Regions from separate parts of the Paraburkholderia agricolaris genome, predicted to be linked through region 2. Evidence: riboswitches for the same ligand, from Rfam matches in the RefSeq annotation. Region 2 holds a riboswitch; the other holds the start of a gene.
The links. Region 2 has a riboswitch for glycine ahead of gcvT (glycine cleavage system aminomethyltransferase GcvT). Riboswitches for the same ligand answer to the same signal wherever they lie in the genome.
Positions count from the first base shown of each region.

Region 1: linked by a shared signal. The riboswitch ahead of GH665_RS29680 (D-amino acid dehydrogenase) and the one ahead of gcvT (glycine cleavage system aminomethyltransferase GcvT) in region 2 are both predicted to bind glycine.

Region 1 covers NZ_QPER01000002.1:1,855,897-1,864,144, forward strand. Annotated here, with positions in the region: gene GH665_RS29670 (phosphoribosyltransferase family protein) at 1-373, opposite strand, end outside; gene GH665_RS29675 (NUDIX hydrolase) at 501-1,199, shown strand; gene GH665_RS29680 (D-amino acid dehydrogenase) at 1,224-2,435, opposite strand; glycine riboswitch at 2,610-2,703, opposite strand; gene GH665_RS29685 (LysE family translocator) at 2,936-3,568, shown strand; gene GH665_RS29690 (GNAT family N-acetyltransferase) at 3,623-4,150, opposite strand; gene GH665_RS29695 (helix-turn-helix domain-containing protein) at 4,163-4,735, opposite strand; gene GH665_RS29700 (YceH family protein) at 4,969-5,676, shown strand; gene GH665_RS29705 (MipA/OmpV family protein) at 5,728-6,594, opposite strand; gene GH665_RS29710 (alpha/beta hydrolase) at 6,591-7,478, opposite strand; gene GH665_RS29715 (DUF4118 domain-containing protein) at 7,482-8,248, opposite strand, start outside.
Region 2 covers NZ_QPER01000001.1:4,685,775-4,694,022, reverse strand. Annotated here, with positions in the region: gene gcvP (aminomethyl-transferring glycine dehydrogenase) at 1-2,275, opposite strand, end outside; gene gcvH (glycine cleavage system protein GcvH) at 2,370-2,750, opposite strand; gene gcvT (glycine cleavage system aminomethyltransferase GcvT) at 2,813-3,931, opposite strand; glycine riboswitch at 4,014-4,174, opposite strand; glycine riboswitch at 4,208-4,309, opposite strand; gene GH665_RS20755 (hypothetical protein) at 4,463-4,816, opposite strand; gene GH665_RS20750 (oxidoreductase) at 5,043-6,092, opposite strand; gene GH665_RS20745 (UvrD-helicase domain-containing protein) at 6,498-8,248, shown strand, end outside.

The DNA.
Region 1 (8,248 bases), on a different contig from region 2:
GCAAGGCCGTCACGACGTCGCTGTGCGGGTCCTGAATTTCGACTTGCGTGTAGTTCTGCGCATTGATCAGGTCGCAGAATACCCGGGCGCTCAGCGCCTCGCCGGCATTGGCCACGCGGTCCTGGCGAGCGTATGGCACGTAGGGCATCGACAACCGGAGCGGTGTGCCCGGATAGCCGCGGCGCAGTGCATCCGTGACCAGCAGCAGCGTCATGACCGACTCTGCGTCGGGCAGGTGGGCCTGAATGCGCAGCGCCTCGGCGGGCAGATCCAGTTCCACGGCGACATTGACCTCGCCACCTGGGAAGACCAGTTTGCGTATCGGCAGCACCTGTTCGGACCGATCGCGTGACACCGCAAAAACCTGAATCATTGCTATCCTCCATGGACCTTCGTCGAGATGTTCGACTAACTTGGTTCAAGTATAATCCGACTTAGTTGAGTTTTGCAACTAAGTATGGAAAAATACTTGTGCCGCATATTCGGCAGGGGATTTTCCAATGAAACACAGCCACACCACGCCGGACGTAAGCGTCGACATTGTTTTGCTGACTTTGGACGATGGGCGGCTGAAGGTTGCGCTACACCGGCGCGAGCGCTCGCCTGGGAAAGGCAGTCTGGCGCTACCGGGCGGTTACGTGCATGTGGACGAGGATGCTTCCATGGAAGCGACGGCCTACCGCGTGCTGCGGGACAAAACCGGGCTCGTACCGCGTTACCTCGAACAGTTGCGAACCTTCGGCGGCCCTGATCGCGATCCCCGCGGCTGGTCGGTTGCCGTCGCGCACGTCGCGCTGATTCCGCACGCCGAACTGAGCGAGGCCGGGGCAGGGGTATTTCACTTCTACGACGTGGACGAGCTTCCGGAACTCGTCTTCGACCACGCCGGGCAGGTTCAGGAGGCGGTGCAGCGCGTGCGCAACAAGGCAAGCTATTCCACGCTGCCGTGCTGGCTGCTGCCGGAACTGTTCACGTTGACGCAGCTTCAGGGCATTTACGAACAGATTTTTGGCGAGACCGTGTCGCGCGGTACGTTCCGGTCGCGTTTGGGCATCAAGGTGGGAGAACTTACGCCGGGTGAAGCGGCTGACGAGGCGGACATTCTGATTGCGACCGACCAGTTTCAGGGCGGCAATCAGCGTCCGGCTCGTCTTTTCCGGGTGAACCGGCTCAGTCTTTTCAAGCGGGCATTCTGGTAACGGCATGCCCGTGCGTGCGCGGGCCTATTCAATAACCCCGGCTACCGCCTGCGCCGTGGCTGCCGACAACGTCCACCCCAGATGCCCGTGGCCGGTGTTGTAGAACACGCCACGCCGCTTGCCGCGGCCCACCTTGGGCAGCATGCTCGGCAACATCGGCCGCAAGCCCGCCCACGGAATCACGCGCGACGTCGACACCTCTGGAAAATGCCGGCGCGTCCAGTCCACCAGCGGAGCGATCCGGTCCGAGCGGATATCGCGGTTAAAGCCGTTGATCTCCGCCGTGCCCGCCACCCGGAAACGATCAACACCGAGCCGGCTCGTCACGATCTTCGCGCTATCGTCGAGCAAGCTGACCCACGGCGCGCGCTGTTGGCTGACTTCATCGTCGAGGTACACGGTGATCGAATAGCCCTTCACCGGATAGACGTTTACGTGATCGCCCAGCATCGCCGCAAAGTCGCGGCTCTTCACTCCGGCGCACACGACGATCCGCTCAAAGGCAAAGCGCTGTAACTCGCCCTCGAGATTGACCGTCATCGAAAACCGTCCTTCGGCCGGCTGGTCGATCGCTGTGATCTCGGCATCGTAATGAAACTCGACGCCGTGCCGCGCGCAGGCGCTGGCGAGGCCGCGTGTGAATTTATGAATGTCGCCGGTCGAGTCGGAAGGCGTGAAGAAGCCGCCGAAAAAATCGCCCTGCAGCGCAGGCTCGATCTGCTGCAACTCCGTGGCCGTCACCGGATTGCGATCGAGACCGCCTTCGCGCAACAACGCATTCACCTTGTTCGCCGCGTCGAATTCCTTGCGGGTCTTGTAGATGTGCAGAATGCCGCGCCGCTCCAGATCGAAGTCAATCCCTTCGCGCTCGGCAATCGAAAACAGATGTTCGCGCGCCGCAATCGCGAGCCGGACGGTCTCGACCGTGTTCGCGCGGTAATGCGGAATCTGCCGCAGAAACTCTCCCATCCACGAATACTTGTGCCACGTGGGCATGGGATTGAGCAGCAGCGGGGCGTCGCGCGTGAGCATCCAGCGCAGGCCCTTCAGTACGGTGGCGGCGCTGTTCCAGACTTCGGCATTGCTGGCGGACAACTGCCCGCCATTGGCGAACGAGGTCTCCATCGCAGCATAGCGATGACGTTCGAACACGGTGACGTGGTGGCCGCGCTGCGCGAGGGCGTGAGCAGTCGTGACGCCGGTAATGCCGGCGCCAATAATGGCGATTCGTGACATGACATGATCCAGAGTAGTTGGGCATCACCGGTGTCGATTTCGTGTCGAAACCGGCGTCGATGCCCCATCTGTCCATGTACCTGAGAGTTTCTTCCCGCAAGCAGAGGAGCGCGATCTAGGCGCCATGCCGGGAATCCCCTTCGGTGGGCGCGCACGGCGCCGCTCTCCAGATGTTCCTGCTGCGCGGTCCTTTTGCCTGAGAGTTTCCGGGGCGGTTGCTCCGTCGGCGTCGTCACAAGCCTCTGACGATCTCTCCCGCACTGCATTGCAGAACGGCTCGACAATACCGGGCAAAAAATTTCGCCGCAAGTGTTTCGTGTGATGCCGCGCCCAATCGATCCGGCGACCCCTTGCGCGGGGCAGGCTGAAAAGCCCCATCGGCAGGACGGCGATTGGGTTGGCGTGGGCGACATCGGCTATGACATCGGCTATGACATCGGCTATGACATCGGCTATATTCGGCGGCATAGTGCCCGCCTTCAATCGACAGAGGAGCCGCCGTGCCCACTGCTACAACGTTGCTCGCTTTCGCGCTGGTCTCACTCGGCATGGTGCTTACGCCGGGTCCGAACATGATCTACCTGATCTCGCGATCGCTCTGCCAGGGGCGGCGCGCCGGGCTCGTGTCACTCGGCGGCGTCGCGCTCGGCTACGTGTTCTATATGTTTTGTGCCGCGTTCGGTATCACGGCGCTGCTGTTGACGGTGCCCTATGCGTACGACGCGCTGCGTTTCGGCGGCGCGCTTTACCTGTTGTATCTGGCCTGGCAGGCGGTCAAACCGGGTGGCCGCTCACCGTTCCAGGTGCGCGACCTGCCGCACGACAGCCGCCGCAAGCTCTTTACGATGGGCCTCGTCACGAACCTCGCGAATCCGAAGATCGCGGTCATGTACCTGTCGCTGCTGCCGCAGTTCATTTCGCCGGGGCACGGCAGCGTGCTGTCGCAATCGATCGCGCTCGGCTGCGTGCAGATTGTCATTGCGGTCACGGTCAATGCGCTGATTGCCAGCATGGCGGGTTCGATCGCCGGCTTTCTCGCCGGGCGCCCGGTGTGGCTGCTGGTGCAACGCTGGCTGATGGGCACCGTGCTCGCCGGCCTGGCCGTGCGGATCGCGTTCGACGCGCGCCGTTAAGCCACGCGCTGAAGACGCGCGCGAATCTTCAGCGCTGTCTTGCGCGCCGGCTCGTCACAACGCCTTGTACATGATGGTGGTCGAATCGAGCCGCTCCTCCCGCGTGTCGCGGCAAAACTGCGGAATCACACCGGCCGTTTGATAACCCAGCGCGGTATAGAGCGGCTCCGCTTTATCGCCGGTGCGCGTATCGAGTGTTAGCAAGCTGCGTTGCAGTTGCCGCGCACGGCGCTCCAGCTCCACCATCAGCGCTTTGGCAATGCCTTGGCGGCGAAACGCCGGGTGAACCAGCAGCTTGCGCACTTCGGCGCGATGGCGTTGATTGGGCATCGTGTCGTAATCGAGTTGCACGGTGCCCGCGATCGACTCGCCATGACGCGCGACGAACAATACCAGCGCGCCCGCACGCAGCGACGGCAACACCTTGCCGCTCCAGAACGCCTCACTCTCTGCAACGCTATGCGGCAGCACAAATCCCACGCTCGCGCCGTCATGGACGCAGGCACGCAGCAGCGCGCCGAGTTCGGGCAGATGCCGGACGAGCTCGTCGGCGGAGAAGGTCGTGATAGTGGTGGCGCTCATGTTGGCTGGAACTCAGACGATGAAGAGGATGTAGCGGGCCGCGCTGTGCGCGGGAGTGGCGAAAGCGCTGGGGCCGAATAACTGATAGCGCAGACAGTCACCGGCTTGCAGATCGTGACTCCGGCCGTCGACGGTGATCTGCAATTGCCCTTCGAGCAGGATCAGATGATGTTCGATGCCGGCTCGCGGCGACGCGTCGTAATCGATTCGCGCGCCGGCATCGAGTTCGCATTCCAGTGCCTCGCCGCTCAGCGCCTGAGCCGGCGGCGACACGGAGCGGCGCCGGAAGCCGCTGCTCGCGTCGGTCCAGACGGCCTGCGCATTGCGCGGGACCAGCGGCGCGAAGTCTTCTTCGACCATGTGCATGAGGCGCGACATCGGCAAGCCGTAGGCGACGCACAGCTTGCCCAGCACGCTGGCCGTGGGGCTCACGGCGGCGTTTTCGAGGCGGGACAGCGTGGCGCGGCTGACGTTGCTGAGTTTTGCGAGATCGTCGAGGGACCAGTTGCGCTCAGCGCGCAGCGCTCGCAGACGCTGGGCGATGCGGCGGTCGATGGCGTTGTCGTCGGAGGGTGTGTTTTCCATATTCGGGAAATTATCTCTAATGCGGGAATGCGTCAACGAGAAAAAAACACTCAAAGGGACGCGAACGCGTTCAGGACGGCCGGGGCATCGCAGAGATTCGTACACCGCGCGTGGCCTGGGCGTTTATGATGGTGCCCACCAACTAAAACCCGCCGCCCGGTTGCGCAACGGGGCTGTGCATCGATCACGCACACCGTCCACGAGACCCGGCGGCGCTTGCCGCGACATCCTCTATGAACTCCACTCCCGACGCTGTTTCCCGCCCCTCCATCCGCGCATTGACCTTGCTTGAAGGGCGCGTGCTCGGCGTGCTGGTCGAAAAGCAGCACACCGTGCCGGACAGCTATCCGCTTTCGCTAAACGCACTGACCTTGGGCTGCAACCAGAAGACCGGCCGATCGCCCGTGATCAACGCGACCGAAGCCGAAGTGCTGACCGCCGTTGACGGCCTGAAGCGCCTGAGCCTCGTAATGGAAGGCAGCAGCAGCCGCGTGCCGCGCTTCGAGCACAACATGAATCGTGTCCTGGGCTTGCCGAGTCAGTCGGCGGCCTTGCTGACCACGTTGCTGCTGCGCGGTCCGCAGACCGCCGCCGAATTGCGCCTGAACAGCGCGCGCCTGCATGGATTTGCCGACATTTCGTCGGTCGAGGCGTTTCTCGATGAACTCGCGGCCAACGATCCGCCGCGCGTGGTGAAACTGGCCCGCACACCGGGCGAACGCGAAAACCGCTGGATGCATCTGCTGTGCGGCGAAGTCAGCGCGAGCGATCTCGCTCAGCCGGGCGGGGAAGACGAGGTGGTGCCGCTGTCGGCGTTCGAGGCGGTAAAAGCCGAGCAGAAACGGCTTGCCGATGAGCTGAGCCGGCTTCAGGCGGTGGTACAGCGCATGGCCGCTGAACTGGGCATTGAAATCGATGAAGCGTCTGGCACGGGAGACTGAAGCCCGATTACCTGCTCGTGCGCTGCGAGTGAGCGCGCGAGCGGCCGGAAACTAGAACTTGTAGTTCACCGAAGCGAGCGTATTGAGCTCGAATCTTTTTTCGGTAATCGGACTATTGGCCGCGTCGTGCTCCAGTCGCCCGAAAGTCGCGGAAACCGAGCCATTCCAGTGTTTGGAAAAGTCGTACGTCACCATGGCGTTCATGTGGATGTCCCGTACGCCGGCGCTGGTGCCATACGTGGGCAATCCCGAGGCCGCGCTCTGCTGTCCGGACACGCCGAAGAAAGTCCGTGTATAAGTCCCGTTCGCCCACGTAAAGCCCGGACCCACGGAGAACAGCCAGCCGCCAACCGGCGCGGACGCCACGAAATCCGTGCTGACCGTAGTCCCCTGGTGATGGCCGGCGATATCCTGGTACAACGCCACTGAGCCGGTAAACGCCCACCACGTGTAGTCGGCGAAAAGCTTCAGTTTTGGCCCGCCATGCACGTCGCCCAGTCCATGCAGACGCGGGTCGTCGGACTCCTTGCGAGTCTGGAAGTCGAAACTGAACGCCGCGCCCACGTGATAGGCCGGGCCGCGCAGCACGTTGACACCGAGCACGTCAGGACCCTGCGAGAAAATCCGGTCGTCGTAGGAGATGTCCAGCGAGGGAAACGGGAAGAAGTTCAGCTGTCGCGACCCCGGGTATTTGGGGGTAATCACAAGGCCAGGCCCCACGCCGATTTTCCATTTGCTGTCGGTGGCCGCGCTGGTGCCCGCCTCAGATGCCGCATTCGGACTTGCATCGTCCGCGTAGGCCGCGCGCGCGGCGCACAGGCCGAGAGCCACGGCGAGCAGCAGCGACCGGCGTGCGGTTTGACCGAATCTGGGCGTACTGCGCTGCGACGCGCGCGTGGCCTTGGCCGGCGCGGTCATACGCGCTCCTTGCCAAGTGCCGCGAGTTGCCTGAGGCGCCGCGCCAGGGCCTTCGAGACCACCGGTTGCTTGCCGCTGTCGCCGCCGCCATGGGCCACTTCACTCTCGCGCAGAAACAGCGCGGTTTCACGCGCGACGATTTCGCGCTCGTTGTCCGACGTAATCATGTGATACGAATCGTCCAGCCAGATTGTGCGTAAAAAGGCGGCGCCGATATTCGCGGCGACAAAGCGTGCATTGCGCGGGCTCGACGTCTCATCGTCGATTGCATGAACAATCAGGCAATCGGTCTTGATGTCGCGCACCTGCGTGCGCACACTCGCGGCGAGGCGGCTTGCCTCGTGCAATGCCGGCAATGAAATCGTCGACGGACCGACTTCGCTGAAGTCGCTGCGCTGCATGGCGCGGGCGATCTTCGCCCTCAGCGCTTCGTTGCGCAAGCCGAACGGTGCTTCCTCGCGGTAGCGCCAGCGTTTGCGCAGTGGCGTGAAGTACGCCCAGTTGAGCAGGAATCGATACCAGGGGATCGCCCAGCCGTCGTAAGAGAGCGTCAGCGACAACAGCACGAGCGACTGCGCCGCGGGACGGCGATGCGCGAGCGCCAGCGCCAGCGCCGCCCCGATCGACAGCCCGCAGATCGAGACGTGCGCAAAGCGCGCGGCCAGCGCGTCGTACTCGCGCACGGCGGCGTCGAGCCACGCTTCCATCGCCGCTTCTTCGGAACCGGCGCTATAGCCCGGCAGGACCGGTGCGCAAGCGGTGAAGCCCTCGGCATTCAGATAGCGCGCGAGAAAGCGTAATTCGAGTGGCGAACTCGACAGTCCGTGCAGCATCAGCACGGCATGATCGTCGCCGGGTAAGAACAGGCTCGTAGGCTGGCTCATGGATCAGTCTCCGATCCGCAGCACGAGAAACTCGCCAGCATGCGTGGTGAAGCGTTCGCACATGCACTCGGTCAGCCTCGACGCGCCGTCGGCGCCTTTCATGCGGACGCGATGACTGCCGGGCCACAGCGCCTTGCTGAGCCGCTGGATGTCTTCGGTATCGACGTCGGCAAAACGCGGGCCCGGTGCAATTTCGTTGGGCAGACGCGGCAACAGGCCTTGCGTCTTGATGTCGTCCACTTGCTGCAGCGCGTCGCGTTCGAGCGCCTGAATGAAAACGAAGGTCCGGTGATGGTGCGACAGATGGCGCAGCAGCCGGTGCGTTTCGTCGACGGCGCGGCGTGCGAGCAAGCGTTCGTTGTCGTGGCGCAGCAGCATTTCATAGCGTGACTGCGCGACCGAGGCGATCAGTTCGGCGCGAAACTGCGACCGGCGCAGACGTTCGATCAGGAAGATGACGAGCAGCGTCACCAGCGGATACGAGATCAGCAGAACCAGGTCGGCGCTATTGAATACGGTGATGGTTGCGTAGGGCGGGACGAACAGATAGTCGGCGATGCCGAGGCCGAGCAGCATGACCGCGAGCGCCGGCGCCAGCCCGCAAAAATACTCGACCAGGGCCGCCGCGATGCAGAACGCGGTGCCCGGCATGATCGGTCCGAGTAGCGGATGGAGCAACATGCGCACGCCGCTGGCGATCGCCAATGCGGCGGCCGCGGTGAGCCAGGCGCGTGTTCCCCGTGGTGCCCAACGACGGGCGTTTTGGACTT
Region 2 (8,248 bases):
CCGTCGCAATCTGGTTCGGCAGGAATTGCGCGAGATGCGCGCCGACCGCGACCGGACCGACGCCCGGTCCGCCGCCGCCGTGCGGAATACAGAAGGTCTTGTGCAGGTTCAGGTGCGAGACGTCGCCGCCGAACTGGCCCGGCGCGCACAGGCCGACCATCGCGTTCATGTTCGCGCCATCCACATACACCTGGCCGCCGTGCGCATGCACGATCTCGCAGATTTCGCGGACGTTCGCCTCGAACACGCCGTGCGTGGACGGATACGTGATCATGATCGCCGCGAGCTTCTCAGCGTGTTGATCGGCTTTCTTCTTCAGGTCTTCGATATCGACGTTGCCTTGCGCGTCGCAAGCCACCACGACCACTTGCATGCCGGCCATTTGTGCCGACGCCGGGTTCGTGCCGTGCGCCGAAGCGGGAATCAGGCAAACGTTGCGATGCGCTTCGCCGCGCGATGCGTGGTATGCATGGATGATCAGCAGACCCGCGTACTCGCCTTGCGAGCCGGCATTCGGTTGCAGCGACACGGCGGCGTAACCCGTTGCCGCAACCAGCATTTCTTCGAGCTGGTCGATCATTTCGCGGTAGCCGACGGTTTGCTCGGCCGGTGCGAACGGATGGATCTGGCCGAATTCGGGCCACGTGACCGGCAGCATTTCCGAGGTCGCATTCAGCTTCATCGTGCACGAGCCGAGCGGAATCATCGAGCGGTCGAGCGCGAGATCCTTGTCCGACAGGCTGCGCAGATAGCGCAGCATTTCCGTTTCAGAATGATGACGGTTGAACACGTGGTGCGTGAGGTACGCGCTGGTGCGTTCCAGCGCGGCCGGCACCGACGCGGTGTTCGACGCGGCGATCGCTGCGTCGAGCGCATCGACTTGCGGCACGTCTTTCGCGCCCGCGGCTTCCGCGAACGCGGCGAGCAGATCGGCCAGATCATGGCGCGTCGTGGTTTCGTCGACCGACAGGCCGACTTGCGTGTCGCTCACGCGGCGCAGGTTGATGCGCCGGGCTTTGGCGGCGTCGTGCAGCGCCTGGGTACGCGCGCCGCTTTCGAACGTCAGCGTGTCGAAGAAGGTTTCGTTGACCAGCGGGTAGCCGAGTTGCTTCGCGCCTTCGGCGAGCAGCGCAGCGATACGGTTCACTCGCAGTGCGATCGTTTTCAGACCGTGCGGTCCGTGATAAACCGCGTACATGCTGGCCATGATCGCGAGCAGCGCTTGCGCGGTGCACACGTTCGAGGTCGCTTTTTCGCGGCGGATATGTTGTTCACGCGTTTGCAGCGCGAGACGCAATGCCGGATTGCCTTGCGCGTCGACCGTCACGCCGACGAGACGGCCCGGCATCTGGCGCTTGAATTCGTCGCGTACGGCGAGGTAAGCCGCGTGCGGGCCGCCGAAACCGACCGGCACGCCGAAACGCTGCGTGTTGCCGACGGCCACGTCCGCGCCCCATTCACCCGGCGGCGTCAGAACGGTCAGTGCGAGCAGATCGGCGGCGACCACCACGTGGCCGCCCGCTGCGTGGATCGCGTCAGCGAGTGCGCGGTAGTCGCGCACGTCGCCGTTGACACCCGGATATTGCAGCAGCACGCCGAACGCATTCGCGTTTGCGGCGTCCGCGGCCGGGCCCACTTTCACTTCGATGCCGACCGGCGTGGCGCGCGTTTTCACCACTTCGATGGTTTGCGGCAGCACGTCGTCGGCGACATAAAACACATTCGACTTCGGCTTGCCGACGCGTTGCAGCAGCGTCATCGCTTCGGCAGCGGCGGTGGCTTCGTCGAGCAGCGACGCGTTCGAAATCGCCAGACCCGTCAGGTCGACGATCATCTGCTGGAAGTTCAGCAGCGCTTCCAGACGGCCCTGCGAGATTTCCGGCTGATACGGCGTGTACGCGGTGTACCACGCCGGATTTTCGAGCACATTACGCAGGATCACCGCCGGCGTGTGCGCGTTGTAATAGCCTTGCCCGATGTACGAGCGGAACACCTGGTTCTTGTCCGCGAGTTCGCGCAGCGCGGCGAGCGCTTCCGCTTCGCTCTTCGGTTGCACGAAGGGGCCGAGCGGCAGCGTTTCGGCCCGGCGGATCGTCTTCGGAATGACGGCGTCGATCAGCGCGGCGCGCGACGCGAAGCCGAGGGCTTCAAGCATCGCCTGCTGGTCGGCCGAATCCGGGCCGATGTGCCGTTCTGCGAAGGCGTCATGCACTTCGAGCGCGGCGAGCGAGAGAGGAGTGCGGTTCATCAGACGATCCGGATGTTCGAGCTTCATGAGGTGTTCCTGCCGGTGCGGGCGTCCGTTCGATGGTTGAATCGGACGCGCCGCGCCTGTCGGGTTTAAACGTAATGGTGCAACGTACGGTGAATCAGGCGCCGATCGACTTCGAGTAAGCGTCCGCGTCAATCAGGCGGTCCAGCGATGCGCCCGCAGCCGGCTTGATCTTGAAGAGCCAGTTTTCGTACGGCGCGCTGTTGACGCCGTCCGGCGTATCGGCAACAGCCGGGTTCGCCTCGATGATCTCGCCCGCGACCGGAGCGTAGATATCGGAAGCGGCTTTCACCGACTCGATCACGGCGACGGTGTCGCCCGCGTCGACGGTCTTGCCCAGTTCCTGGACTTCGAAGAAGACGATGTCGCCGAGCGCTTCCTGCGCGTGGTCGGTGATGCCGACCGTCAGCGTGCCGTCCGCTTCGGTGCGGACCCACTCGTGCGATTCGGTGTATTTCAGATCGGCCGGGATGCTCATCGGATGCTCCTATGCGGTGTGATTTGGTAGTGTTTCAAAGTGGTGACGCACGCGCCGGCTGCTTAAACTGCGAGCACCTTGCCGTTGCGCACGAACGGCAGTTTTACCACGCTTGCAGGGACGTTTTTGTCACGAATCTGGACGTGAACGGTGTCGCCCGGCTGCACGCCTTTCGGCACGCGCGCAAAAGCGATCGATTCCTGCATGGTGGGGGAAAAAGTGCCGCTGGTGATTTCGCCTTCGCCTTGGGGCGTGACGACTTGCTGATGAGCACGCAGCACGCCTGCCGCCTTGCCGTTTTCCTTCAGCAGGATCAGACCGACGAACGCGGCTTGCGAGCCGTTGGCTTCGAGCTTGCCCTTGCCGATGAAGTCGCGCGGCGAGCTCAGATCGACGGTCCAGGCGAGGCCGGCGTCGAGCGGCGAGACGTTGTCGTCCATGTCCTGGCCGTACAGGTTCATGCCGGCTTCGAGGCGCAGCGTGTCTCGTGCGCCAAGACCTGCGGGGCGCACGCCTTGTGCCTGCAGCGCGTTCCACAACGCTGCGACGTGGTCCGCCGGGACGATGATTTCAAAGCCGTCTTCGCCGGTGTAGCCGGTGCGGGCGACGGTGAGTTCGCCGAACGGCGTAGCGTCGACGCGCGCGGCGTTGAAGGGTTTCAGGTTTTCCGTGGCGGCGCGCGCGGCCGGTATGGTTTGCCAGACTTTTTCGCGGGCGTTCGGGCCTTGCACGGCGACGATCGCGTAGTCGCGGCGCGGCGTGATGGTCAGGCCAAAGCCGCCTTCGGCGTTGAGCTGGCCGAACCACGCAATGTCTTTATCGGCGGTGCCGGCGTTGACGACCACGCGGAAGTGATCTTCGCCGAAGTAATAAACGATCAGATCGTCGATCACGCCGCCGTTCGGGTTCAGCAGACAGGAGTAGAGCGCGCGGCCCGGCGTTTGCAGCTTGGCGACGTTGTTGGCCAGCGCGTATTCGAAGAAGGCGCGTACACGCTCGCCAGTGAAATCGACGACGCACATGTGCGAGACGTCGAACATGCCGGCGTCGGTACGCACGGCGCGGTGTTCGTCGATCTGCGAGCCGTAATTGACAGGCATGTCCCAGCCGCCGAAATCGACCATGCGGGCGTTGAGCGCACGATGGGTGGCGTTGAGCGGGGTGTGTTTGAGTTCGGTCATGGGGCCTCAGGCGTCTCGCGAAACAAAAAAGGCCATGCGGCGCTACGCCTCGCGGCCTGCCGGCTGCGAGCGATTTGCGTTGCATGACCCCTCTGTCCTCGATACCTGAGAGATTGCGCTGCCGTGCGATGTGAAGCCGTGATCGCTACGGTGAAACGCGCGCCCCTTCGGTGGGCAGCTTGCCGGAATCTGCACCGCTATAAACGATGCAGACGGCTACTGCCGCTCTCCAGAGTGCGAAAAACCGATGCGTTGACGTTGCTATAACGCGGGTTTCTCGACGCGGCCGGTCCTTTTGCCTGAGAGTTTGTGGGTGTGCCCCTTCGGCGGTGCGGCCTGCGATTTTCTGCGGCCAGCACGCTCTCCCGACGCGTGCGGCGAATGTACGCGAGGGCCGGGGGCTTGTCAAATAAAGGCCCGCAACGGGCAAGGTGGGCGGCTCAGCGGGCTTGCTGAGGTCAAAAAAAGCGCGGGACGCAATGCCCGCGCTTCTTTGCTTCGGTGCCTGAACTGGCGCGATTATTCGCCGATTTATTCGCCGATGGCGTGTGCCGCGTTGTCCAGTTCCTGGTTCAACACGCGCTGTTCGTCGCCGGACAGACCGCCGCCGTGTTGCGCCGCCATATCGTGCGCTTCCTGGCGGATCACGTCGAGACGGTGGTGCAATGCGCCGCCTTGCGGGGGCGGGTAATAGCCTTGGTTGACGTGAGCGTCAATACGACGGCTCAGGTTGTCGATGCGGCCATTGACTTGATGGAGGCGCTCATCCGCAATCTGCTGCGGGTTGGGGCGCGGCGCCGGCGCGGGTTGCTGGGGCGCCACCACGCAGGCGGCGAGAGAGCTGAGCAATGCGCATGCTGCTACTGCGCGGGCGATACGGGGCATGGACTCTCCGGAAGTCGTTGTCGTTTTGTGTAGGTGCTACTGGGGTAGCAACGGATTGCCGGCGATTTACGCTGACCGCAAAGAGGGGGTTATTTGTAACGTTATGTTCCTTTCGGGATTGTCAGGAGTTTCGCGCCGGGCGGCGGCAGTGTTCGCGTGCCACCGCCGGACAATCCGAAAGGCAGGCAAGTGCCTTGTAAGTACCCTGTAACGTACGCAAAAAAAGTCAGCGAATACGTTCGAACGGCAGCCGGACTCCCTCTTCCGAACTCCGGGCGGCAAGCTCGATGATCGTCATCACGTCGACCGCGTCCTGAGCGCTGACAGGAAATTTCACGCCGTTCTGGATGGCATCCGCCAAAGCAATATAGAAGCCGACGTAATCCCCATTGCGCGTAGGCACCTCCCGCTCCACCTCCTGACCGCCTTCGAGCACGCGCAGCACGCCTGCCGCATTGCCGGCACCGAATCCTTCGTCGCCAGGCCGCAGGCCTGCTTTCAACTGATCTTCCTGCGTATCGAGGCCGTACTTCACGTAGCTTCCCTGCGTGCCGTGAATCGTAAATCTCGGCGCAGCCAGCGCAGTCAACGCGCTTGCATGCAATACCACCTCGAACTCACCGTATCCGAGTTGAATATGCACGTAGTCTGGCGCGCTGGCCTGGTCGCGGTGCGTGCGAACCGTCGCGAACACCGTCTGCGGCGCGCCGAACAACGCCAACGACTGATCGATCAGGTGCGGGCCGAGATCGAACAGCAAGCCGCCGCCGCGCGACGCTTCCTCGCGCCAACGCTGCTTGACTTCCGGCCGGAAACGGTCGAAATGCGATTCGTACTGCGTGATGCGCCCTAACTCCCTGTTGGCCAGCAGATCCCGGACGGTCAGAAAATCACCGTCCCAGCGGCGGTTATGAAAGGGCACGAAGCGCTTGCTGCGGGCGAGTGCGATGTTGGCGAGCGTGTGGGCATCCGCGGCGCTTAGCGTGACCGGCTTGTCCACCACCACGTGCTTGCCCGCTTCCAGCGTGCGGCGCGCCAGGTCGAAGTGCGTGTCATTGGGCGTCGCGATGACGATACAGTCGATTTCCTCGAGCGCCAGCAGGGCGTCGAGATCGGCCACCACCTTTGCGTGTGGGTAATCGGCCTGCGCGCGCTCGGGGTGACTCGTCGCGATGGCCGCGACGCTCGCCCGCCCGCAGTGTTCGATCACTGGCGCATGAAAGGTCGCGCCAGCAAAACCGTAACCCATCAATCCAATCTTCAGCGATGCGGACATGCGTGTCTTCCTGCAGAAACGGCGCGCCGTTTTGCCACCGCGGCGACGGCGCGCAACACTGTAATTGTGGCATGTCTCGAAGGCGGACTGTCAGCGTTGCCGCAGGCGCCTGTCAGGGATATCTGTCACCAGGTCGTACAAGCAAGGCCTTGGTATTGAGTGGGAGCCGCCATCGGGGCGCCGGACGCGGCGTGGGTTTTGCTCGTCCATTTCTGGTCTGCCACATTCATCCGCGTCATTTATCCGTGTTAACATCGCTCCTCTCGCGCGCAAGCGTGGCGAGCCGGAACCCCGCGGCACAAGCGGCGCTGGTCCAGCCGCCGGCCCCGCGCAGCATGCCCCCGGGCCTTCGGTCTCGCGATTCCGCACCTAAGCGCCCTCAACCGCATTACCCATCCACAGACGATGTCCGCAGGCCTGAACCCCGCTCAAAATGAAGCGGTCCGTTATCTTGACGGTCCGTGTCTCGTGCTCGCCGGCGCCGGCAGCGGCAAGACGCGCGTGATCACGCAGAAAATCGCGCACCTGATCGAGGCCAAGGGTTTCGAGCCGCGCCATATCGCCGCCGTCACGTTCACGAACAAGGCCGCGTTGGAAATGCGCGAGCGCGTGGGCAAGCTGCTCGAGGGCAAGACGCTCACCACGCCCGGCAAGGAAGGCCGCAAAGTGCCCGTCAACCAGTTGACGGTCTGTACCTTCCACTCGCTCGGCGTGCAGATTCTGCGGCAGGAAGCGGAACACGTCGGCTTGAAACCGCAGTTCTCGATCATGGATTCGGACGACTGCTTCGGCATGATTCAGGAGCAGGTCGGCTCGACGGACAAGGGCTTCATCCGCAAGATCCAGTCGATCATTTCGCTGTGGAAGAACGGCATGATCATGCCGGAGCAGGCGATCGCGATTGCCGCGAATGAAGATGAACATCAGGCGGCGATCGTCTACCGTAATTACGTGGCGACGCTGCACGCCTATCAGGCGGTCGATTTCGACGATCTGATCCGTCTACCCGCCGAACTCTTCGAGAAGAACGAGCAGGTGCGCGACCGCTGGCAGAACAAGCTGCGCTATCTGCTGATCGACGAGTATCAGGACACCAACGCGTGTCAGTACGAACTGGTGAAGCTGTTGGCCGGCAAGCGCGCGGCGTTCACGGCGGTCGGCGACGACGATCAGGCGATTTACGGCTGGCGCGGCGCGACGCTCGAAAACCTCGGTCAGCTCAGCAAGGATTTTCCAAAGCTGCATCTGATCAAGCTTGAGCAGAACTACCGTTCGACGGTGCGTATTCTCACCGCAGCGAACAACGTGATCGCGAACAACCCGAAGCTGTTCGAGAAGAAGCTGTGGTCCGAACACGGCATGGGCGACACGATCACCGTCACGCCTTGCAACGACGAAGAGCACGAAGCCGAGTCGGTGGTGTTTCGCCTGTCCGCGCACAAGTTCGAGCGGCGCGCGAATTTCCGCGACTACGCGATCCTGTATCGCGGCAACTTCCAGGCGCGCATCTTCGAACAGGTGCTGCGTCGCGAGCGGATTCCGTATGTGCTGTCGGGCGGGCAGTCGTTCTTCGACAAAGCTGAGATCAAGGATATCTGCGCGTATTTGCGCCTGATCGCCAACGCAAACGACGACCCCGCGTTCATCCGCGCGATCACCACGCCGCGCCGCGGTGTCGGCAATACGACACTCGAAGCGCTTGGCTCGTTTGCGGGTCAGGCAAAAGTGTCGCTATTCGAAGCGGTTTATATGGGCGGTATTGAAGCCCGCTTGTCGCCGCGTCAGATCGAACCGATGCGGGTGTTCTGCGACTTCATGCAGCGGCTCACCGACCGCGCCGAGAAGGATGCCGCCGGCCCGCTGCTCGACGAACTGATGGACGCGATCCACTACGAAGCCTATCTGTACGACGCGTTCGACGAGCGTCAGGCGCAGTCCAAGTGGCAGAACGTGCTCGAGTTCATGGAATGGCTGAAGCGCAAAGGCACCAAGGCCGAGCCCGAAGGTTCGGAGAAGAGCGAGGCCACGGGCTACGACACGGCCGACGGCCTCGGCGACACCGGCAAGAATCTGCTCGGCCTGATTCAGACCGTGGCGCTGATGTCGATGCTCGAAGGCCGCGAAGAAGATCCGGACGCGGTGCGGCTTTCGACCGT